Regions from separate parts of the Streptomyces sp. NPDC048424 genome, predicted to be linked through region 3. Evidence: riboswitches for the same ligand, from Rfam matches in the RefSeq annotation. Region 3 holds a riboswitch; each other region holds the start of a gene.
The links. A riboswitch is a leader RNA that binds a small molecule or an ion and turns the genes downstream of it on or off. The one in region 3 is predicted to bind cobalamin.

Region 1 (5,794 bases), on a different contig from region 3:
CTTCTTGTCCTCGACGGACTGGTCGCCGTAGTCGTAGATGACGATGGCCTCGGGGGCGCGCTGCGCCACCTGTTCGAACGAGACGTCGCCGAAGGCCTTGTCCAGGTCGGCGAAGAGGTTCACCCCGCCGGCCCGCCGGATCATCTCGTTGCCGATGCCCTTGCCGCCCGCGGTGAAGGCCGTCTTGTCGCCGCTGTCGTACACGAAGAGCTTGACCGGGGTGACCCCGGTGAGCCGGGACTCCACCGCGTCGAGGGTGGCGTGCAGCTTCCCCAACCGCTCCTCGGCCCGCTCGGGCACCCCGAAGATCTTGGCGACCGTACGGATCTCCTCGTCCATGGCGGAAACGTCCACCGGACCGGTGGGGCACTCCTCGGTGTTGAGGCGGGTGTTGATCCCGGCCTTGGTGAAGGCGGCCCGGCTGCGGCCTTCCTTCTCGTCGAAGGTGGAGGTCCACCCGCCGTAGACGAAGTCGGGCTCGGCCTCCAGGAGCGCCTCGAAGGACGGGTACTCCTTGGAGAGGACCTTCACGCCGTCGTAGGCGGCCTGGTACTCGGGGAGGATCTTGTCGTCGAGATAGCCCGTCCCCACCATCGACTTCTCCAGGCCGAGCGACAGCATCACCTCGGTCGCGTGCTGGTTGAGCGATACGGCGCGCTGCGGGGGCCGCCGATAGGTGCTCGTCACCCCGCAGTTGTCCAGGGTGACGGGAAAGCCGGCGGCGGCCGAGCCGGTCGCCTCCGGCGAGGAGGCGGCGGAGGGCGCGGCCGGGCCGCCGCAGCCGGATATCAGCAGGGCCGCGGCGAGTGCGGACAGCACGGCCTTCGGGTGGTGGTTGCGGGGCATGGGTGGTCCTCTCACCGCGGGGGGATCGAATGTTCCGGGGTCCGGTTGTTCCGGGTGCGGCGGGGGCCGGTTGGGACGGGGCCGGGCGCGCGCCGGGGTGTCTCCTCGGGCGCCAAACGTGGCGGGCAGTCGGAGCGACTGGGCACCTTGCGTTTGGCGCCCTGCGGGGATCACCCCGACACACACCCGACCCCGCCCCAACCGGCCCGGCTGCCCCGATCCCTCGGCCCGCCCCACCTTCCGGCCTCGCCGCACCATATTCAGCCCCTCCGGCGTTTGAGGAGCGGGGTCCGGGGCGGAGCCCCGATCTTTGCGCCGCACCGCCTCCGGCTTCGCCGCACCAATTCAGCCTCGCCGGCGTTTGAGGCGCAGGGTGGAGCCCCGGTAGCGGCGCCGTGCGGAAGAGGCGGCCTAGGCGGGGAGTGGGTCGGGGGCGTCGAGGGTCGGGACGGGGCGCGGCCTGCCTTCGGCGTCGATCGCGACGAAGGCCAGTCGCGCGGTGGCGACTTCGGTCGTGGGGCCCGACGCGTTCCAGCGCTCGGCCCGGACGCGCACGCCGACCGTCATCGACGTCCGGCCCGCCCGTTCCAGCTCGGCGTCGACACTGAGCAGGTCACCGGCGCGCACCGGCGCCAGGAAGGACATCCGGTCCACGGCAACGGTGACGGCGGGTCCGTCGGCGTGGCGGCCCGCCGCGGCGGCGGCCGCGTCGTCGATGAGCTTCATCACCACGCCGCCGTGGATGGTGCCGTAGAGGTTGGTGTCGTGCTCACTCATGATGTGGGCGAGCGTCACCCGGGAGTCACCCGGACTCTTGGCAACGCGTCCTGTGGTGGCGACGGTCTGATCGGCCACGTCAACTCTCCTTCGCGAGTCGCGGCAGAAAGGTCCCGGAGGCGTTCCTCGGGACCCCGCACGACGTTTCGGCGTGCGGGCAGTGGCAGGTCTTCGGACTCGCGGGCGCGCCTGCCGGTCTCCCGGCGGGCACCTACTGGCCGTCGCTTCCCAGGACCGGTTCCGGTCCCAGTGCGTATGACGGCGGTCGTTCCCGCTCACCGCTGCGGGGCAGTCCCGGATTCCCACCGGGTTCCCTCTTACGACGCGTCCCGTCTGGCGGACGGGGGCGAACCAGCTGCACCCACACCCTACCCGCGAGCACGCCGCCCCCGGCCGGCCCGTCAGGCCGCCGGCCGCGGGTGGCGGGGGCAGTCGGAGCTGCGGGCGGGCGGGACCGTCGGGGGCGGGCCGGCGGCCGGGCCGTCCGGGAGCCGCCACGCGGTGCGGATGGAGCCGATCAACTGCCGGGCGCTGTACGGGGACACCTCCAGCTCCTGACGGGCCTGGCCCAGCAGGTCCAGGTCCCCTCCCGGCCCTCGTGCGGCCGCCTCGTCCCGGCGGCGGGCCAGGTCGCCCTCGCCGAAGATGTCGAGCAGGGTCAGGGAGAACAGGACGTACGCCGACGCCTCGTCGATGAGGTTCCGGGCCGCGTCCGGAAGCTCCTCGCCCAGGTTTCGGTGCAGGGGGTGGAAGGCCACGTGCTCCAGGGCCCGCCGGAGCTCGGGGGAGACGCAGGGGCAGCCCGGACGGACATGGCCCGTCAGGTTCCGGAACGCGATGAGGACCGCGCTGGTCAGTGGCGTCCACTGCTGCTTGCTCAGGAGCGTGCGAAACCCCGCGAGCGTGTCGCCGAGCTCTTCGAGGATCAACTGCCGTGTGATGTCGGTGAGTTCGATGAGCTGGGTCTTGGACTTGATCTCGTCCAGGCGCAGGCCGTAGCGGATGAGGTCCCTGGGTATCCCGCCCGCGAGGGCGTGCGTCAGCACCTTGTAGGGCTCGGACAGGCCGGACGCCCGGCGCCCGAGGATCTTCTTGGACTCCTCCAGCGTGCACGGCAGGACGTGCACGATGTCGTCCAACGAGCTGTCGGTGACACCGCGGTGCGGAAGCCCCCGGCGTACGAAGGAGGCGCCGACGTCATCGGCGACCGAGATCAGGTAGTGGACGTGGGGCACGCCCAGGATGGCCTTGATCTCGTTCATGAACGCGAGCGCCTGGGTGTCCGAGCCCAGCCGGTCCAGTTCGTCGATCGCGATCACGACGCGCTGCTCCAGCCGGTGCTGCTCGGCGGCGATGCCCGTCAGCAGGTCACGGAAGTCGGACACCAGCTCGGGGAAGTTCGGCGGCAGGGTCGACAGCGAGGCCGTGTGCGTGGTGAGGAGCTGCGGAGCCCCCGCGGTGACGGCGGAGGAGGCCGTCTGCAGGGTCTGAAGCCGGTACAGCTCGTCCTGGCAGGCGGACACGAGGGGCGGGATCGGGTTCGACGGGTTCCAGAGGGCCGCTTTGATCAGCAGCAGTCCCGCGAGAACGCAGGCGAGCCGGAGGGGATTCTCGGGGTCGGTCGCGATCGCCTGCGGTGCGGGTCTGGTGAGGAGCAGGGCGATCGACACGAGGAGCATTCCGAGCGCGATCCGACCACGGGCGACGGAGCCGAGGAGCATGCGGCCGCGGAATTCCCAATCCCGTTCGGGCTGCAGGTTCGCCAGTCCGACCAGTGCCGAGAGCAGCAGGAGGAGGGCCCGTGGGTCTTCGTCCATCTTCCCCGCGGCGGTCCGGACTTGGCCGTCGAAGAGCAGGGAGACGAACGCCGCCAGGGCCAGCACCACCCCCGTCACGGCCATCCCGCTCCGGGCGCGCCGCCGGAGGTCCCGCCACCGGCTCCACCGCCGCAGGCTCCACAGGAACACACCGGCGATGACGATGAGAACGGCCGTCCCGATCCGCTCGCCCCGCCAGACGTCCACCACCACGTCGGTCGCCCGGTGCCCGTACTCCGCGGCGTGAGCGCGTACGGAATGTCCGTACCGGGTCGCGAGGGAGCGCGCGCTCGCGGCCAGGCCGAGGACGACGAGCGCGCCCGCAGCCAGCCCGAAGGCCAGCAGGGTGAGCGCCTTGCGGAGAGCGGGGAACAGCCGGCGCGCAGCCCTGCGGAAGGTCGAGAGCCGGACGAACGCGGGAGGTTCGTATCCCTGGTGGACGAGGTACCTCTCGCACGTCCTGACGTACAGGGACAGCAGGAAGTCGTACGGGGAGTAGGTGGCCGGTGCCTGCACGACGACCGCGAACCCGGCATCGTTCGCGCAGGTTTCCAGGAGCGTCGACTTGCCCACGCCACGGGAACCGCTGACCGCGATCGTCCCGCCGCTCTCCAGCTGGGTCATCTTGCGGGCGAGGCTCCGGGCCGCCGGACTGTCGATCACGTACTGCGGATTGCGCGGCGAGCGCAGGCCGTCGTAGCTGTCGGCGAGGAGCAGCGAGTCGTGGTCCTCACCGAGCAGTGCCTCCACCACGCGGGCGACCAGGGGGCGCACCCCGTTCTCCTGGAGGTCCCGGCTCCAGGCGGTTTCGGTCCATTCGCTCCTTCGGCCCGAGAGGGCGAGGCCCGGCCGCAGCCACCATTCCCGCAGGTTCAGCAGGACGCTCATGCGCCACACCGGGTGCCGCCACACCGCGGCGGCGGTCAGGAACGGGATCACGGCGGTGGCGAGGGCCGTGGCCCAGGAGGCGAAGACGAGGAACAGGAGCGTCAGCAGGGTGGTCGAGCAGAGCACCACGGTGGCCGGATGCGTTCCGTTGCGCAGGTAGTCGACCCGTCTACGGAGCCGTTCCTGCTCTTCGAGGCAGGAACGGAAGCGTGCCTGGGTGTCCCGGCACGGTTCGACGGCGCGCGCGACGTTGGCCTCGGTGAGCATGGCCGCACGGGTGCTTTCGGCGGTCGCCTGTGGACGCACGCCCAGGCGCCGCGCGGTGGCCGGCTCGGCCACGCAGGCGTCCACCGCGCCGAGGTACACCTCGGCTTCCCGCTCCAGGGCGAAGAAGTCGGCGACCTGCCATGCGGGGCGCGGTCGGGGTCGGGGCATGGGCGCAGGGCCTTTCGGGACGGACGCGGGTCAGCGCGGGTGGGGTGAGGCGGGGGAGAGGGAACTCAGGGCGTGTTGCGGACGCGTATGAGTTCCCGCCGCGAGATGCGCTTTCCCCGCTCGTGCCTGAGCCGGAAGTAGGCCCGGAGCCCGGGTTCGTCCTTCGATCCGTCGTCGTCGTAGGTGACGGCGTGGGCGCCCCCGTCGTCCAGCAGCCGCCCGACGCACTCGGCGAGGGTGGTGGGCCCCGAGCCGCTGTATCCCCAGGTCAGGCCGGGGGCGTCCATGGCGGGGACCGGGTACAGCAGCCCGTCGCCGGTGCGCACCCAGATCGGTTCGTCGAGGATGAGCTCCTTGAGGACCGAGCCGGCGGGAAGCCGCTTGGGGGCTCGCCCGATGTAGGTGATCTCGCGGGGGTCCCGGGAGCGGGACTTCCCCTTCACGGCGACCACGGGGCTCCCGGTCGCCGGATCGACGAAGGTGCCCACGGTGTCGTAGGCCTCCTCCCACACGCGATGGAGCGCGGTCGGCGGCACGGCGCGCAGCCGGTTGATCCACTCGGCCGCGGGCCGGGTGACCGCCGTCCGCGTCACCTCGAACGTGCCGCCGTACGGAAGGTCCTCGGCGCCGCTCCACCCGCTGACCTGCTCGAGGCACTCCACCGCCAGGTCGTCGGTGCGTGCGCAGAGCTCGGCGAGTCCGGCGCCGACGACGTCGTCCGTGGCGACCTCGGCGAGGCCGGGATCAGCCGGGTCCGGCACGGCCGGGAACACCATCGAGCCGACCGCCGACCCCTCCCACGTGCGGAGGTTCTCCATCTCCTCTGTGGCGCCGTCCGCGGCTCCGGCCCGGATCCGGTGGCCGATGGTGAAACAGGCGCGCCGGAGCGGGGATCCTTCGGGCTCCTGGCGCGCGAGCGCGTAGAGCGGCTCCCACGAGGGGAAGGTGATCACTTCCACCGGCTGGGGCTCGTCCCCGTGCCGCCACGCGGTCAGGTGTTCCTCGCGGCGCAGCGCGCCGGGCCACCACGG
Region 2 (5,794 bases), on a different contig from region 3:
GGCTGCGCTCCTGGCTGACCGAGGCCCGGATGTACGGCGGCCTCTACCTGGTCGGGGACCGGTGGGTCGTCACCGCGGGGACGGAGGACGCCCTGGCGGTGGTGCGCGGCCGGCTCGGCGGCGCCCTGGAGAAGGGCGACACGCACGCCGGCCCCTCCGAGCACGCCGGCCCCTCCGAGCACGCCGGCTCCCCGGAGCACGCCGGATCCGCAGAGCCCTCCGAGTCCTCCGCACATGCCGAGCACTCCACCCACCCCTGAACCCCCGTGGCGTGTCGGCCAGTTGTCCTGATTTCAGCTCGTTCGTGAGGAGCACAAGGCACGACCCTTCGGGATGATTCGGGAGGGCCCGCGCGTGCAACAAGGTGGAGCCGTAAGCGACTTCACCGAAAGGAACGCCTTCGTGCTCCTGAAACGCTTCGCACCACTGCTCGCCGCCGCCGGACTCCTCGCGTCCACCGTGCCCCTGCTGTCGGCGACCCAGGCATCGGCCGCCCCCGCCGCGGACCACCTGCGGCAGAAGCCCGCCTGGCACCGTTGCAGCCCCGAGCTGCCGGCCTCGTACGAGTGCGCCACGCTCAAGGTGCCGCTCGACTACCGGCGGCCCGACGGGCGCACGATCGACCTCGCCATATCCCGGATCAAGAGCGAGAACCCGGCCAAGCGGCACGGCGCCATGCTGCTGAACCCCGGTGGCCCCGGCGGTTCCGGGCTCGACCTGCCGCTGATGATGAACGAGGCGATGCCCAAGGAGGTCCGGGACCAGTACGACCTCATCGGCTTCGATCCGCGCGGGGTCGGCGCCAGCTCCCCGATCACCTGTGGACTGGACGAGGCCGAGCAGAACTTCGACCGCGCCTACCGCCCGGAGACCTTCGGCTCCGACGTGACGTGGGCCCACACCGTCGCCGACAAGTGCCGCGAGAAGGCCGGTTCGGTGCTCCCGTACATCACCACCCGCAACACGGCGCGCGACATGGACACGATCCGCGCGGTGCTGGGCGAGCGCAAGCTCTCGTACCTGGGCTACTCGTACGGGACCTACCTCGGCGCGGTGTACTCGCAGATGTTCCCGGACCGCACCGACCGCTTCGTGCTCGACAGCGGTGTGGACCCGCAGCGGATCTGGCGCGGCATGATCCAGGTCTGGGCCACCGAGGCCGAGCCCGCCTTCGCGCGCTGGACGCAGTGGGCGGCGCAGCGGTCGGCGGAGTACGGGCTGGGCGACAGCCCGAGGGCCGTGTCCGAGACGTTCTGGGGGCTGGTGGCGCGCGCCGACAAGGAGCCGATCGACCTCGAGGGCCTGAAGGTCGACGGGGACATGATCCGTGCCGCGCGCGGGGTGTTCTTCTACCCGGCGCAGGCCACTCCCCTGGTCGCGGCCCTGAAGGCCGCGGCCGAGGGCAGGCCGCTGCCCGAGGGCATGACCCTGACGGAGCTGAAGCGGCTGCTGACCGGCGGCGCGGCGGCCGATCCCGCCTCGGACAACGGCACCGCCGTGTTCTGGGCCGTGGTGTGCGGGGACACCGGCAGCTGGCCCCGCTACACCGAGCAGTACGAGCGGGACGCGGCGAAGGACAAGGCCAGGTACCCGCTGTACGGGGACTTCGCGTCCAACATCAAGCCGTGCGCCTTCTGGGACCGGCCGCTCGAGGCGGCCACGCCCATGAACAAGAAGGCGAACGTGCTGACCGTGCAGAACGAGTGGGACTCACAGACCCCGCTCGTCAGCGGCCAGGGCCTGCACCGCGCGCTCAAGGGCTCGCGGATGGTGCTGGCGGCCGGCGGTGAGGGCCACGGCGTGTACCTCGCCGACCCCACCTCCTGCGCCAACGCGCCGGTCCACGCGTACCTGACCACGGGCAAGCTGCCCGCCCAGGACGTGACCTGCCAGAACCCGCCGAGCGGTGAGCGGCAGCGCGGATCCCTGACCCCGTCGAAGCCGCTGCCGATCCCGTCCGGGCCCGGGCGGTTCTGACCGGCCCGGCTTCGGCCTGACACCGGCCTGACACCGGCGGCAGGCGCTACCGGTTCGTGGGGGACGCCTCCGCGGCCGCCTTGATACGGCGGCCGAAGTCGGGGGCGTCCTTGCGTGCGGCGCTCGCCGCGAGGCCGACGAGCAGCTTGCCGATGCCGTGGCCGTGCAGGGTGTTGAAGATCCGGACCCGGGTGCGGCCGTCCGGGAGGGCTTCGAGGTCGTAGCCGCCCTCCGCGGTGACGAGGTTCTTGCTCTGCTCCGTCCAGCGGATCAGGCGCGGCGGGTCGAAGCCGTCGATGCGGAACTCGCGGGCGGTCTTCATCCCGGCGTCCTTGACGGTGCTGCGGAAGACCGTGCCGAGGGCCGTGGGACCGTCCGGGATCCTGGTGATCTCCTGGACGCGCGGGCTGAAATCGGGGTCGTTGCGCCCGTCGGCGAGGTAGGCGAAGACCTCCTCGACCGGCCTGTCGATCTCGACGCTCGCCTCGAACTGTCCGGACATGTCGGCTCCTCGGTGTGGCTACCTGTGATCCACCATCCCAGAACGCCCTCCCTCGCGCGCGCCGACCGGCCGGGGTGCCGACGAGTACCGGTGAGTGCTGGTGGGACCGGGGTGGCTCCCCCTACGATGCCTTTCGTCAGGTACATGCCTGACGTCCAACTGAATGCCTGCGCGACTGGGGAAAGCCGGTGTGATTCCGGCGCTGACCTGCAACCGTGAGCGGCGCATCCGCGCCGCGAGTCGGACCACCCAGCGTGCGGTGCGTACGGCTTCTCACTGTCACGGTCTGCAGCACGAAGCCCTGAGCCCCAGGCTCACCGATCACCCGTGCCCGCTTCCCCGGGCCCGGGGGGACGCGGTGTGCCCGAGGCGATCGGGGCCGCGGCGCACGACCTCGATGCACGCCAGGAAGGCACTTCATGCGCCAGACTCTCGCCCGCCGCGCCCTGATCACCACGGCGGCCCTCGGTCTCGCCCTCGCCACGGCGCCGGCCGTCGCGCACGCCAAGGCCGCCCCGAACACGAACAGAGCGGTCAACGTGTCCCTCACCGTGCAGGGCCCCGACGGGCTGCTGTTCAAGGGGAAGGTCAACACCAAGGGGCACGACGTCACCACGGCGACCGGTGGCACGCACAAGTGCGACGGCACCAACGGGGCCGCGAACCCGACGGCCGTGCCCACCCCGACGGCCGCGCTCGACGACGCCGCGCGCCGGAACTACTTCGGCTGGGACGGCACCTGGTACGCGTCCTTCGACGACTTCTCCGTGGACTCCATCAAGAACGTCAGCGGCGGCGGCTCGGCGTACTGGAGCATATCGGTCAACGGCACGCCGACCCCGGTCGGCGGCTGCCAGTTCAAGCTGCAGGCCGGCGACAAGGTGGCCTTCACCTGGACGTCCTTCTGACGGAGCGTCCCACGACAGGAGCGCGGAGCGGCTCACCGGGCCGCTCCGCGCTCCTTGTCCGTGCCGTCGGGGGTCCCTCAACCCCGCAGCGGCACCACCGGGTCCCTCATCAGCCCCGGTCGTACGTGTGGAACCCGCGGCCGCTCTTGCGGCCCAGCAGCCCCGCCTGGACCATCCGCCGGAGCAGCGGGGGCGGGGCGTAGAGCGGCTCCTTGAACTCCGCGTACAGGGATTCGGCGATGGCGGCGACGGTGTCCAGGCCGATCAGGTCGGCGAGCTTGAGCGGGCCCATCGGGTGGGCGCAGCCCAGCTCCATGCCCGCGTCCACGTCAGCGGCGCTCGCGTACCCGGATTCGGCCATCCGAATGGCGGAGAGCAGGTACGGGACGAGCAGCGCGTTGACGACGAAGCCGGCCCGGTCCTGAGAGCGGACCGTGGTCTTGCCCAGGGTTTCCCGGGCGAAGGATTCGACCGCGGCCAGGGTGTCCGCCGACGTGTGGAGGGAGGAGACCACTTCGACCAGGGGCAGGACGGGGACGGGGTTGAAGAAGTGGAGTCCCACGACCCGGTCGGCGCGGCCGGTGGCCATGCCCAGCCGCATGATCGGGATGGCGGACGTGTTGGTGGCGAGAATGGCTTCGGGGTCCTCGACGATCTTGTCGAGGGCGGTGAAGACCTCGGCCTTGGCCTCGGGGTTCTCGGTGACGGCCTCGATGACCAGTTGCCGGTCGGCGAGGTCCTCCAGGTCTCCGGTGAACACCAGTCGGGCCAGGGCGTCCTCCGCGGTGAACCGGTCCAGTTTGCCCCGCTGGACGGCGCGTTCGAGGGAGACGGCCACCCGCTCGCGGGCGGCGCGGGCCGCGCCGGCATCCGCCTCGGCGACGACGGTGTCGAGCCCGGCGCGGGCGCAGACCTCGGCGATGCCGGCCCCCATCTGTCCGCCGCCGACGACCCCGACGCGCAGGACGCGGGTCGCCCGCCGTGCCGGGGCGCTCACGCGGTCACCTGTACGGCGGCGGTGCGGACCAGGTGACGGGTGTAGGCCTCGGGGGTGAAGAACGCGGGCAGCTGCACCGAGAGCGCGGTGTCGACGAAGACCTCACGGGCTTCGAGGACCAGGGCCTGCGGGTCCTCGGCCTCCAGGGCGGCGCACTCGGCGTCGAGGAGGTCGGTGAGCGTGCGCCGGTCGACGCGGTCGTGGCGGAGCCACTGCCAGATCTGCACGCGTGCGATCTCGGCGGTGGCGGCGTCCTCCATCAGGCCGTTCAGGGCGACGGCGCCGCTGCCGCGCAGCCAGGCGTCGAAGTAGCGCAGGGCCACGGCCACGTTGGAGCGGATGCCCTCGGAGCTCGGCGGAGCGGCGATCCGGCGGACCGACAGCAGGTCCGATGCGACGACTTCGACGTCCTCGCGCGTCCGCTCCAGCTGGTTCGGCCGCTCCCCCAGCACCCCGTCGAAGACCTCGCGGCAGACGGGGACGAGTCCGGGGTGGGCGACCCAGGAGCCGTCGAAGCCGTCTTCGGCCTCGCGCTCCTTGTCGAGCCGGACCTTGGCGAGGGCGGCCGTGTTGGCCTCGGCGTCCTTGCCGGGCACGTGGGCGGCCATGCCGCCGATGGCGTGGGCGCCCCGCTTGTGGCAGGTGCGGACGAGCAGTTCGGTGTACGCCCGCATGAAGGGGGCGGTCATGGTGACCTTGGCCCGGTCCGGGAGCTGGAAGTCGGTGCGGTGGCCGAAGGTCTTGATCAGGCTGAAGAGGTAGTCCCAGCGGCCCGCGTTCAGTCCCGCGCTGTGCTCGCGCAGCTCGTGGAGGATCTCCTCCATCTCGAACGCGGCGGTGATCGTCTCGATCAGGACGGTGGCCCGGACCGTGCCCCGCGGGATGCCCAACAGGTCCTGGGCGAACAGGAAGATGTCGTTCCAGAGCCGGGCCTCGTACCGGTTCTCCAGCTTGGGGAGGTAGAAGTACGGGCCGTGGCCCGCGTCGATCTGGCGCTGCGCGCAGTGGAAGAAGTACAGGCCGAAGTCCACGAGCGAGGCGGACACCGGCCGGCCGTCGACCTCCAGGTGCTCCTCGGTGAGGTGCCAGCCGCGGGGGCGCACCATGATGGTCGCGAGCTCCGACCCGAGGCGGTACTCCTTGCCCTCCGGGGTGGTGAAGTCGATGCGCCGCTCGATGGCGTCGAGCAGGTTCAGCTGGCCGCCGATGACGTTGTCCCAGGTGGGCGCGGTGGCGTCCTCGAAGTCGGCCATCCACACCTTCGCCCCGGAGTTGAGGGCGTTGACCGCCATGCGGCGCTGCGGCGGGCCGGTGATCTCGACCCGCCGGTCCGTCAGCCCGGGCGCGGGCGGGGCGACCCGCCAGTCGGGGTCGGTCCGCACGCCGACGGTGGCGCGGGAGAAGTCCAGG
Region 3 (5,794 bases):
AAGGCCGGTGCCGGTGTTGGGACTTGTTCGCGATGCCGGAGGGGTGAGCGCACGAGCGACCCTGACCGCGTCCGCCGTTGCCCGTACGTCGTGGACGCGTACGGCCCATGCGCCCTGGTGTGCGGCGATGGCCGACAGCGCGGCCGTTGCCGCGTCCCGGTGATGGGCCGCAGGCGGCGTCCCGTCCGCGTCCGCCAGGACGTGCCCGAGGAACCGCTTGCGGGAACCGGCGACCAGTACGGGTCGGCCCAGGGCCCGCAGGTCGGCCATCGCGGCCACCAGGCCGAGGTCGTGCCGTGCCTCCTTGGCGAAGCCGAGTCCCGGGTCGACCACGAGCCGCTCGGGGGCGATGCCCGCCGCGACCGCGGCGTCGATGCGGTCACGGAGCTCTGAGACGACCTCGGCCACCACGTCCCCGTAGACGGCACGGCTGTTCATGTCGTGGCTGAATCCGCGCCAGTGCATCAGGACGAAGGGGACGCCGCAGGCTGCCACGGCCGGAATCATGGCGGGGTCGGCCAGGCCCCCGCTGACGTCGTTGACCAGGACCGCGCCCGCCTCGACCGCCCGCCGGGCGACGACGGCGCGCATGGTGTCGACGGACACCAGGACACCCTCGGCCGCCAGCCCCCGCACGACGGGTATGACCCGGCGCAATTCCTCGTGCTCGTCGACGCGGGACGCGCCGGGGCGGGTCGATTCGCCGCCGACGTCGACCAGGTCGGCGCCGTCGGCCACCAGACTCAGGCCGCGCTTGACGGCAGCGGCCGTGTCGAACCAGTGGCCCCCGTCGGAGAACGAGTCCGGGGTCACGTTGACGACGCCCATGACCGCGCAGCGGTCCCAGTCGGGCAGACCCTCGACGGAGCTCATGAGGGGGCTCTCCTTCGCGAGATGTGTCCAGGAACGTCCCGGCTGCGGGATGCGGATGCGGACGCGAAGGAACGACACCCCTCTTGCGACGCGTCCCGCCCGGCGGACGGGGGCGAACCAGCTGCTCAGGCCACCCCGGGTCGGAACATCCGATCACGGATGTTCCGACCCGGATGCGGATCAGACGGCCGTGGTGCCGCTCTCCGCGCGGACCTCGCGCGCCGCGGCGACGAGGTTCTGCAGAGAGGCGCGGGTCTCCGTCCAACCGCGGGTCTTCAGCCCGCAGTCGGGGTTGACCCAGAGCCGCTCCGCCGGGATGGCCTCCAGCCCCTTGCGCAGGAGGGCCGCCGCCTCGGTGGCCGAGGGGATGCGCGGGGAGTGGATGTCCCAGACACCGGGGCCGGCCTCGCGGGGGTAGCCGTGCTCGGCGAGCTCGGTCGCGACCTGCATGTGGGAGCGGGCGGCCTCCAGGCTGATGACGTCGGCGTCGAGGTCGTCGATGGCCTGGACGATGTCGCCGAACTCCGCGTAGCACATGTGGGTGTGGATCTGGGTCTCCGGCCGCACGCCCGAGGTCGTCAGCCGGAAGGACTCCGTGGCCCACGCCAGGTAGTCGGCGTGGCCGTCCGCGCGCAGGGGAAGCGTCTCGCGCAGGGCGGGCTCGTCCACCTGGATCACCGAAGTTCCGGCCGCTTCGAGGTCGTTGACCTCGTCGCGCAGGGCCAGTCCGACCTGGCGGGCGGTCTCGCCGAGCGGCTGGTCGTCGCGTACGAAGGACCAGGCGAGCATGGTGACCGGGCCGGTCAGCATGCCCTTGACCGGCTTGCTCGTCTGTGCCTGAGCGTACGTCGTCCAGCGACCGTCATCGGCTCCGGACGGGAGATGTCCCCGGCCAGGACCGGCGGGCGCACGTAGCGGGTGCCGTAGGACTGGACCCAGCCGTGCTGGGTCGCCAGGTACCCCGTCAGCTGCTCGGCGAAGTACTGGACCATGTCGTTGCGCTCGGGCTCACCGTGCACGAGGACGTCGATGCCCGTCTTCTCCTGGAACGCGAGCACCTCCCGGATCTCGTCCTTGATCCGCTCCTCGTAGCCGGCCGTGCCGATGCGCCCGGCCCGCAGGTCGGCGCGGGCCACGCGCAGCTCGTCGGTCTGCGGGAACGAGCCGATCGTGGTGGTGGGCAGCAGCGGCAGCCCCAGGTGGGCGCGCTGGGCGACCGCGCGGTCGGCGTACGGCTGGGGGCGGCGCCCGTCCGCGTCGGCGATCGCCGCGGTGCGGGCCCGCACCGCGGGATCGTGGGTGATCGGAGAAGTGGCGCGGGAGGCCAGGTCGGCGCGGTTCGCGGCGAGTTCGGCGGTGATCGCGTCGGTGCCCTGGGCGAGGCCGCGGGCGAGCGTGGTGATCTCGTTCGTCTTCTGGCGGGCGAAGGCGAGCCAGCGCCGGACCTGCGGGTCGATGTCGCGCTCGGCGCCCGCGTCCAGCGGCACGTGCAGGAGGGAGCAGGACGCGGAGACGTCGACCCGGTCGGCAAGCCCGAGGAGGGTCCCGAGCGTGGTCAGCGACTTCTGGTAGTCGTTGATCCAGATGTTGCGGCCGTTGACGACACCCGCGACGAGGCGCTTGCCCGGGAGCCCGCCGACCGCCGCGAGGTCGGCGAGGTTGGCGGCGGCGGCATCGGTGAAGTCGAGGGCAAGGCCCTCCACCGGGGCCTTCGCCAGCACCGGAAGTGCTTCACCGAGCCGGTCGAAGTACGAGGCGACGAGCAGCTTCGGGCGCTCCGTGAGGGCGCCGAGCTCCCGGTAGGCGCGGGCCGCGGCGTTCAGCTCGGCCGGAGTGCGGTCCTGGACCAGCGCCGGCTCGTCCAGCTGGACCCACTCGGCACCCGCCGCGCGGAGCTCGGCCAGCACCTGGGCGTAGACGGGCAGCAGCCGGTCCAGGAGGGTGATCGGCTCGAAGTCGGCAGCCACGCCCGGGGCGGGCTTGGCCAGGAGAAGGTAGGTGACCGGGCCCACGAGTACGGGCCGGGCCGCGTGCCCCGAGGCGAGGGCTTCGGTGAGTTCGGCGATCTGCTTGGTGGAGTCGGCGGTGAAGACGGTGTCGGGGCCGAGCTCGGGGACCAGGTAGTGGTAGTTCGTGTCGAACCACTTGGTCATCTCCAGCGGGGCCACGTCCTGCGTGCCGCGCGCCATCGCGAAGTAGCCGTCCAGGGCGTCGGCCTCGACGGCGGCCCGGTGGCGGGTGGGGATGGCACCGACCATGACCGTGGTGTCCAGGACGTGGTCGTAGTACGAGAAGTCTCCGGTCGGGACCTCGGTGATGCCGGCTTCGGCCAGCTGGGCCCGGTTGGCCCGGCGCAGCTCGTGGGCGGTCTCCCGGAGGGTGTCCGCGGTGACGCGCCCCTTCCAGTAGCCCTCGATCGCCTTCTTCAGTTCGCGGTTCTGACCCTGGCGGGGGTAGCCGTACACGGTGGCCTGTACTGCCGCGGCTGCGGACTCGGTGGTCACGGAACTCTCCTTCGCGAGCGTGTCTCCATGGACCCGGTGGGGGCCGAGGGCGCGAAGGGTGCGGGAACGGGCGGACCGCCGGGTCACGTACGTCCGGGTACGCGACGGGGAGGTTCCGCCTGAAAGCACGCCGACCCGCCCACGAGGTCACCGGGAAACCGGGCGCGATCGTTCGCACTCGGGCAACGGGCAGGTCTTCGGACTCGTGGGCACGCCGGCCACTCGGGCAGGCACCTACTGGCCGTCGCTTCCCAGACCCGTCCGGGTCCAGTGCGTATGACGGCGGTCGTTCCCACTTACCGCTGCGGGGCAGTCCCGGATTCCCACCGGGTTCCCTCTTACGACGCATCCCGCCTGGCGGACGGGGGCGAACCAGCTGCGAGGTCCACACTAGGCCGCCGAACTAAAGAATGGGCAGAGCGTTCCAGATATCGGACGTCGAAACGAGATCATCCGCTCGTGAACGCCGGGTAGTGATTCCGCAGCTCGGAGCTGTCCACCCGGCTCCGAAAGCGGGGAAGGGTGAGACATCGAAGCGTCCGATTTCCGCACGCGCCGATTTCCGCACCCGAGGAGTTCCGTGATCGAGCACGAGGTACGCGTCCATCCCAGCGCCGACCGTCTCCCGCGCGAGGAACAGCTTGCCTGGAAGCTCGCCGAGACGGCCACCGGTACCGAGCGGGCCCCCGCCCTCGATCGCCGGGCTGCCGACATGGCGGTCAACCGGATCGTGGACAACGCCTCCGTGGCCGTGGCGTCCCTCCTGCGCCGCCCCGTCGCGGTGGCCCGGGCCCAGGCCGCACCCCACCGGGCGGCGCCCGGAGGTTCCGTCTTCGGCCTGCCGCCGCAGGTGCGGGTCTCCCCCGAGTGGGCGGCCTGGGCCAACGGCACGGCCGTGCGCGAGCTGGACTTCCACGACACCTTCCTGGCCGCCGACTACTCCCACCCGGGCGACAACATCCCGCCGCTGCTGGCCGTCGCCCAGCACGCCGGCCGCTCGGGCGCCGACCTGCTGCGCGGGATCATCGCCGCCTACGAGGTGCACGTCGCCCTGGTCCGGGGCATCTGCCTGCACGAGCACCGCATCGACCACGTGGCCCACCTCGGCGCCGCCACCGCCGGCGGGCTCGGCGCCCTGCTGGACCTCGACACCGCGACCGTCTACCAGGCGGTCCAGCAGGCCGTGCACACCACGACCGCGACGCGGCAGTCCCGTAAGGGCGAGATCTCCAGCTGGAAGGCGTACGCCCCCGCCTTCGCCGGCAAAACCGCGATCGAGGCCGTCGACCGGGCGATGCGCGGGGAGGGCTCCCCCTCCCCCGTCTACGAGGGCGAGGACGGTTTCCTCGCCTGGATGCTGAACGGCCCGCAGGCCTCCTACCGCGTCTCGCTGCCCGCCCCGGGGGAGCCCCGGCGGGCGATCCTCGACACTTACACGAAGGAGTACTCCGCCGAGTACCAAGCCCAGGCGATCATCGACCTGGCCCGTCGGATGCGGGAGAAGACCGGCCCGACCTCCGGGATCCGCGAGGTCGTCCTCCACACCAGCCACCACACCCACCACGTGATCGGCTCGGGCTCGGGCGACCCGCAGAAGTACGACCCCACCGCCGGCCGCGAGACCCTCGACCACTCCGTCCCGTACATCCTGGCCGTCGCGCTGGAGGACGGCGCCTGGCACCACGAGCGCTCCTACGCCCCCGAGCGAGCGCGGCGTCCGGAGACCATCGGTCTCTGGCGGAAGATCTCCACCGTCGAGGACCCCGAGTGGACACGCCGCTACCACCACCCCGATCCCGAGCGCCGGGCCTTCGGCGGCCGCCTGGTCGTCACCCTCGACGACGGCAGCGTCATCGAGGACGAACTCGGCGTCGCGGACGCCCACCCCGCCGGCGCCCGGCCCTTCGACCGGGCCGCCTACACCGGCAAGTTCCGCACCCTGACCGAGGGCATCGTCACGGCCGACGCCCAGGACCGTTTCCTTGACGCGGCCGGCCGGCTCGCGGAACTGGACACCGCCGGGCTCGCCGCCCTGTTCCCCGCGGTCGACGCGGGCCGGACCGCCGCGTACGACGCAGCCCTCCCGAAGGGACTGTTCTGATGCTGCACACCCACACCACCGCGGCCGCCCGGCGCCGGGGCTTGCGCGAACAGCTCGCCTCGGGCCGGCTGTTGCGCATGCCCGGCGCGGTGAACCCGTACTCGGCACGCCTGATCCAGGACGCCGGATTCGACGGGGTGTACCTCTCCGGGGCGGTGCTCGCCGCGGACCTGGGGCTGCCCGACATCGGTCTGACGACCTCGACCGAGGTCGCGGCCCGCGCCCAGCAGGTCACCCGGACCACCGACCTGCCCGCCCTCGTCGACGCCGACACGGGCTTCGGGGAGCCGTTGAACGCCGCCCGGACGGTCCAGCT
Region 4 (5,794 bases), on a different contig from region 3:
CGCCGGCGTACTTGGTGCCGATCAGGGTCCAGTCGTGCACGCCGCGGCCCTTGCCGTCCTTGCCGCCCTTGTCGAGGAAGTCGACGACGTTGCGCAGGGTGGTGTTGTCCTCGCCGGTGGCGGCGAGCGCGTAGGCGCCGTCGATGGTCAGGCCGTAGTCGGCGAAGCCGCTGCCGGGGCTGTTCTCGTAGTACCGGCCCTGGACCAGCCGACTGTGGTCGGTGAGGTAGGCCGTGCCCTTCTTCAGGTCGGGCCCGTCACCCGGTACGGGCTTCGTGGGGTCCGGGGACGGCTTCGGCGGGTCGGCCTTCTTCGTGGTGAGCGCCACCAGGTCGGTCTTCGCGCCGGCGATGGTGGCCGCGGTGGTGGCCGTCAGGACGGGGTCGGTGTCCGGATCCTCGAACGTGAAGGCGCCCACCGGGAGTTGCTCCCGCGACAGCCAGGAGACCGCGGCGTCCGCGAAGAGCGGGTCACCGAGCGCACGCAGGGCCTGGGCGGCCAGGCCGGTGGAGAAGGAGCTGCCGACCGTGGTGTACGAGGCTGCGGGCAGCGACCCGGTCGGGAACTGGGCCTTCTTCAGGTACGCGCGGCCCTTCTCCACGACGGGGTCGTGACCGCCGGCCCGCTTGAGGGCCAGGGTCATCAGCCCGGTGGCACCCGCTTCGCTGTCGCACCAGTCGCCGGCGCGGAGCAGCATGCTGCTGAAACCGCCGTCCTCGCACTGGAACGCGGTCATCCGGGCCACGGCGTCGGCGGGCGGTGTCACCCCGCCGTTCAGCAGGGCGATCACGGCCAGGGCCTGGCCCTCGGCCTGGTAGGGGGTGCGGAAGTCGCCCTTGGTCATGCAGCCGGGGACCGGCTCGGGGGCTTCGACGCCGCTCGTGCAGACGTACTTCACGAGGTCGCCGAGCAGGTCGCGCCCGCCGAAGGCGCGGGGGTCCTTGCCGGTGGCCTCGGCGACGAGCGCGAGCCGGGCCGCGGCGGTGGCGTCCGGGGCCTGGTCCTTGCCGGCCGGGTACGCGTACGCCTGCGTGTGCGCGGGCGTGGCGAGGAAGGCGGCGGCCTTCTGTGCGGCCGGACTCTTGGGGTCGACCGCGGCCAGGGCGTAGACCACCTCGGTGGTGGCCGGGTAGTCCGGATCGGTGGAGTCCGCCTTGACGACGCGCTCACCGTCGATCAGCTTCCCGGTCAGCCAGCGGGTGGCGGCGGGGAGGTCGACCGCGCCCGGCGGTACGTCCGGCGGCTTCGGGCCGGTGGGGTCCGGCTTGGGGCCCCCACCGCCGGCCCGCACGTCGTCGGGGGAGAAGGTGGGCTTGCCGGAGGTGCCGCCGACGTCGGTCCCGCCGAACACCCAGGCGTCCACGTCACCGGGCTTCGGCTCGCGGGACTTCGCGCCGAGGGAGCTGTAGGTCCACTTCTGGTCGCCGGGCGAGGCGTGCCAGTACGACCAGTAGGCGGTGGCCTGCGGGGTGAGGACGCAGTCCTCCTTGTCCGCGGTGGGGTACTCCGTACCGGAGTTGAAGGCGCCGAAGCCGAGGCGGCAGACGAAGGCGTCACCGTCGTGCCGGGTGCCGACCGTGGTGAACCCGGCCGTGTGCAGCAGCTCGTAGCCCGTCGTGGGGGTGGTGTCGCAGCCCCGCTCGACCTTGCCGCCGAAGGGGCCGAAGTCGACGGCCACGACCGCGCCGGCGGTGGCCGTGCACTGCTCGACGGGGTCGGCGTTCGCGGAGGTGGGCGCCGTCAGGAACGCCACTCCCGCACCGACGGTCAGGAACGCCGCCGTTGCCAGGGACAGCAGCCGCCGTCTGGTGTGCGTACGCCGTTCGTCCCGCTGTTCGGTCCCCACCGCGGCCCTCGTCTCTGCCGGGCGGCTGCGTGCGTGGCGATGCGCCCCCGGCACGGCTGGGCTCGTGGGGGAGCGGAGACGACCACGCCGTAGTCCGCGACGGCGTTCTTCGTACAGATGACTGCACACCAGGTGTTCCGACTCGCCCGGCGGGTGCCGGGCCTACGGTTGCGGGTCAGCGCCGGACTTCGACCGGCTTCCCCTGGTGCTGAGTTCTTGTCAGGCGGAGTGCAACACGGGCCGAGGCAGGGCGTCAAGGTGGCGTGTGTCTCACCGCAACCGTCGTTCGGATCGCTGCCGGGACGGCTGGCGGACCCCTGATCACTCGGGTAGCGTCCAGGGCTGCCACATGGGGGAACCTGGTGAGAATCCGGGGCTGACGCGCAGCGGTGTGGGACGGCGGGGGCCGTTCCCGAGCCCGAATGCCCACGCGGCAACGCAGCACCGAGAAGCCGTACCACGCGTTCCGGACGGCGGCCTCCGCCATGCCCGCCCGCGTCCGAACGGGCCGGGACGGAGCAGGGACCCGCCGGCGTCCGCCGATTCCAGGAGCAGGCCATGTCCCGTCCCCGTACCTCCCGCCGCCTCGCGCTCGCGGTGCCCGCCGCGCTCGGCGCCTTCGCCCTCACCGCGCTGCCCGCCTTCGCGACCTCGACGCCCGCGCAGATCGCCACGTCCAAGACCAACGGCGTCGCCTACCTCAAGTCCCTGCAGGCGGCGGACGGTTCGTACGCCGGCTCGGGGCTGTCCAACGAGTGGGCGTTCAGCGCCTTCGCCGCGGCCGGTACGGCGGTCGTCGACGTCGCCCCGGGCGGTGACACGACGAAGAACGCCCGGACCGTCTACCGCAACCTGATCTCCACGTCCGGCTGGCCGTCCGCCACCCCGGTCGTCACCGACTACGAGCGCGGCACGCTGAACGCGTACGCGGCGGGCATCGACCCGGCGCGCGTCTCGGACTCGAGGAACCTCATAGCGAACGTCTACTCCTACTGGCAGACCGCCGAGGCGGGCTACTTCGGCCCGTCCGGCAACTTCAACGGCACCGTCTTCGCGGCCCTCTCGCTGGGCGGCGCCAAGACCCAGGCCGGCGGCACCCGGATCCCGCAGGCGCTGACCGACTCGATCGTCACCCGCATCCGCGCCAATCAGCACAACGACGGCGGGTGGACCTTCAGCAAGGCCGAGGGCAACCCCACGGCGCTGGCCACCGCGGGCGACGTCGACATGACCGGTGCGGCGATGGCGGCCCTCTGCGTCTCGGGCGTCCCCAACACCGACGCCGACGTGGTCCAGGGGAAGAACTTCCTCAAGGGCAGGCTCGCCACCACCGGCGCCTTCAACTCCATGTACGGGGTCAACACCAGCTCCAACGGCTGGGGCGTCGCCGGGCTCAACGCCTGCGGCATCAACCCGCAGACCGGAGACTTCCTCACCGCCTCCAACAAGACCCCGATCGACTTCCTGCTCGCCAACCAGTACAACCCGGCGGGCGGCTTCAAGTACAAGCCGGCCGACACCACCCCGTCCCCCTACTCCTCCATCGACTCCCTGCGCGCCGTCGCCGGCGGCTTCACCGCCGCCCCGCCGGTCCCGGTCACCCCCGGCGCCCCGCAGTGGGTCGCCCAGTCCACCTTCACCGCCGGTACGGCCACCAAGCTGGCCCTCACCGTCGACGACGGCGCCGGCGGCCTGAAGGTCTGCTCCGTCGCCTTCACCCCGACCGGCACGACCACCACCCTCGGTGACGTCCTGAACGCGGCCACCACCGGGGCCACCCCGGCCGGCTGCGTCACCAGCGTGACCCCCTCGTCGGGCACCGGCACGATCACCGCCGTCAACGGCAAGGCCAACAGCGGCTCCAACACCTGGAAGGTCAGCGTCGACGGCTCCGCCTTCGCCGGCGCCGCCCGCAACAAGGTGATCAACGTGGGCGACACCATCGCCCTGCGCTGGGGCGCCTGATCCCTCCCGGGTGCGTGGCCCGTACGGAGCCACGCACCCGGCCCTGAGGACCGGCGTTACCGGAGGGCCTCGAAGGAGGCGACCAGGTCGGTGGGGGAGGGGAGTGCGGATATCTCGGCCTGGGTGGTGGCGGCGGCCTTGCGGAGGTCCTCGTCGGTGAGGAGCCGGCTGAGCAGGCCGGCGTCCACGCTGTCGCCGCTCGCGCGCAGGGCGAAGCCCAGGCCCGTCGCGGCGTCGACGTTGATGAAGTGATCGGCGCCCTGCGGGAGGATCAGCTGGGGGACGCCCCGGGCGGCGGCGGTGAGCATGGTGCCGGAGCCGCCGTGGTGCACGACCGCGTCGGCGGTGTCCAGCAGCTGGGCCAGCGGCACCCAGGGCAGGGGGCGGACATTGGCGGGGAGGGTGCCGAGCGGGCCGAGGTCGGTGTCGCCCACGGCGAGCAGGAACTCGGCGTCGACGGAGGCGGCTTCGGCTATCACCCGGCTGACCGGGTCGACGCCCGCGAAGGCGGTCACCACCGTACCGAGGGTGACGGCGATCCGGGGCCGGGAGCCCCGGGCCACCAGATCGCCGGGCACCGTGCCGCCGCCGTTGTACGGCACGTAGCGGACCCGCAGGCCGGTGCCGTCCCCGCCGAGGGAGGCGGGCACGACGTCGAGGACGGTACGGGTCGCCGGTCCTTCGAGCCCACGGGCCCGGTACTCGTCCGCCAGGACGTCGGCGAGCCGGCCGACCATGTCGAAGCCGGACATCACGCCGAAGTTGTGCACCACGGCGGGTATCCCGAGGGCCGCCGAGACCAGGGGTGCGGCGGCCTGGAAGGCGGCGTGGACGATGAGGTCCGGCTGCCAGGCGGTGGCGACCGCGAACAGGCCGTCGATGGTGACCCGGCTGTGCTCCGCGAAGCCGGCGGCGGCCTGCCTCTGGAGGTCCTCCGGGCTCTCGCCGTCCGTGACGAACTGCGGCTCGTCGCCGTCCGAGGCGCGCCGGAAGGCCTCCATCAGCGTCGAGCCGTCGCCGATCTCGACGGTGGGGATGCCGGTCTGCCGCAGCTGGTCGAGCGGGGCCGAACCGGCGAACAGCACCTCGTGCCCGGCGGCCTGGAGCGCCTGGGCGGTCGGCACCATCGGGAACAGGTGGCCTGCGGCAGCGGGGCCGGTGAACAGTACGCGCACGGCGTTACTCCTTGGGTGGAGCTCCTTGATTCTTCTTCCAGACCGTCGAACGTGCGTGCCGCCGCGTCAGTTTCCGCTGGGGTGGGCGAAATTCAGCCGATTCTGATCCTCGCGGACCGGTGCATATCGTGGACGTATCGAAAATCGCATACGCCCCTGCAACGGCCCTCCGTCTCCAATGAGGGCATGAACCACACCGCATCCCTGTCGGCACCGTCCCGCCGCGCGCGCAGGACCGTGCTCCTCGGCCTGGCGGTCCTCGCCCTGGCGAGCGCCCTGTTCGTCGTACGGCGGCCGCTCATGATGTCCGCTCCGACGTGCATGGCAGGGCGGTGGCACGGCTGCTTCGACACGTTCAACGGTGTGGTGCTCATGACACTGGTCGCACTGCCGTTGGCCGTGCTGGTGGCGTGGGCGTCGGCCCGCCGGCGGCGTGCCGCCGGCATCGCGTCGCCGTGGCGGACGTCGCTGGCCGAGGTGGGCATCGTCCACGGGACGGTGCCGTTCGTATGGATGACCATGATGCCGGGCTCCGGGGCCGGCATCGTCCCCGGCCGGGTGAGCCTGGTACCGCTGCGGGACCTGGTCACGATGGGGGCCCTCGGGACCGTCGGCAACCTGCTGGTCTTCGCGGCGCTGGGGTTCTTCGCCCCGATGCGGTTCGCCGCACTGGCGTCCCTGCCCCGGATCCTGGCGCTCGGAGCGGGCTGCTCGGTCCTGATCGAGACCGCACAGTACGTCCTGCGGCTGGACCGGGTGTCCTCCGTGGACGACGTCCTCGTCAACGCCACCGGCGCCGCACTGGCCG

Region 1: linked by a shared signal. The riboswitch ahead of AB0D29_RS30330 (acyl-CoA thioesterase) and the one ahead of metE (5-methyltetrahydropteroyltriglutamate--homocysteine S-methyltransferase) in region 3 are both predicted to bind cobalamin.
Region 2: linked by a shared signal. The riboswitch ahead of AB0D29_RS08875 (DUF4430 domain-containing protein) and the one ahead of metE (5-methyltetrahydropteroyltriglutamate--homocysteine S-methyltransferase) in region 3 are both predicted to bind cobalamin.
Region 4: linked by a shared signal. The riboswitch ahead of AB0D29_RS20950 (hypothetical protein) and the one ahead of metE (5-methyltetrahydropteroyltriglutamate--homocysteine S-methyltransferase) in region 3 are both predicted to bind cobalamin.

What each region holds. Positions count from the first base shown of each region.
Region 1 covers NZ_JBEZKE010000028.1:87,594-93,387, forward strand. Annotated here, with positions in the region: gene AB0D29_RS30325 (ABC transporter substrate-binding protein) at 1-846, opposite strand, end outside; gene AB0D29_RS30330 (acyl-CoA thioesterase) at 1,258-1,701, opposite strand; cobalamin riboswitch at 1,768-1,994, opposite strand; gene AB0D29_RS30335 (P-loop NTPase fold protein) at 2,025-4,763, opposite strand; gene AB0D29_RS30340 (hypothetical protein) at 4,829-5,794, opposite strand, start outside.
Region 2 covers NZ_JBEZKE010000005.1:24,290-30,083, reverse strand. Annotated here, with positions in the region: gene AB0D29_RS08890 (hypothetical protein) at 1-260, shown strand, start outside; gene AB0D29_RS08885 (alpha/beta hydrolase) at 403-1,977, shown strand; gene AB0D29_RS08880 (SRPBCC family protein) at 2,024-2,479, opposite strand; cobalamin riboswitch at 2,608-2,751, shown strand; gene AB0D29_RS08875 (DUF4430 domain-containing protein) at 2,899-3,387, shown strand; gene AB0D29_RS08870 (3-hydroxybutyryl-CoA dehydrogenase) at 3,497-4,384, opposite strand; gene aceB (malate synthase A) at 4,381-5,794, opposite strand, start outside.
Region 3 covers NZ_JBEZKE010000008.1:40,061-45,854, forward strand. Annotated here, with positions in the region: gene folP (dihydropteroate synthase) at 1-873, opposite strand, end outside; partial or broken gene metE (5-methyltetrahydropteroyltriglutamate--homocysteine S-methyltransferase) at 1,054-3,377, opposite strand; cobalamin riboswitch at 3,548-3,769, opposite strand; gene AB0D29_RS13875 (MmgE/PrpD family protein) at 3,958-5,478, shown strand; gene prpB (methylisocitrate lyase) at 5,478-5,794, shown strand, end outside.
Region 4 covers NZ_JBEZKE010000014.1:37,044-42,837, forward strand. Annotated here, with positions in the region: gene AB0D29_RS20945 (prenyltransferase/squalene oxidase repeat-containing protein) at 1-1,846, opposite strand, end outside; cobalamin riboswitch at 1,956-2,094, opposite strand; cobalamin riboswitch at 2,162-2,295, shown strand; gene AB0D29_RS20950 (hypothetical protein) at 2,405-3,811, shown strand; gene AB0D29_RS20955 (nucleotide disphospho-sugar-binding domain-containing protein) at 3,868-4,986, opposite strand; gene AB0D29_RS20960 (VanZ family protein) at 5,173-5,794, shown strand, end outside.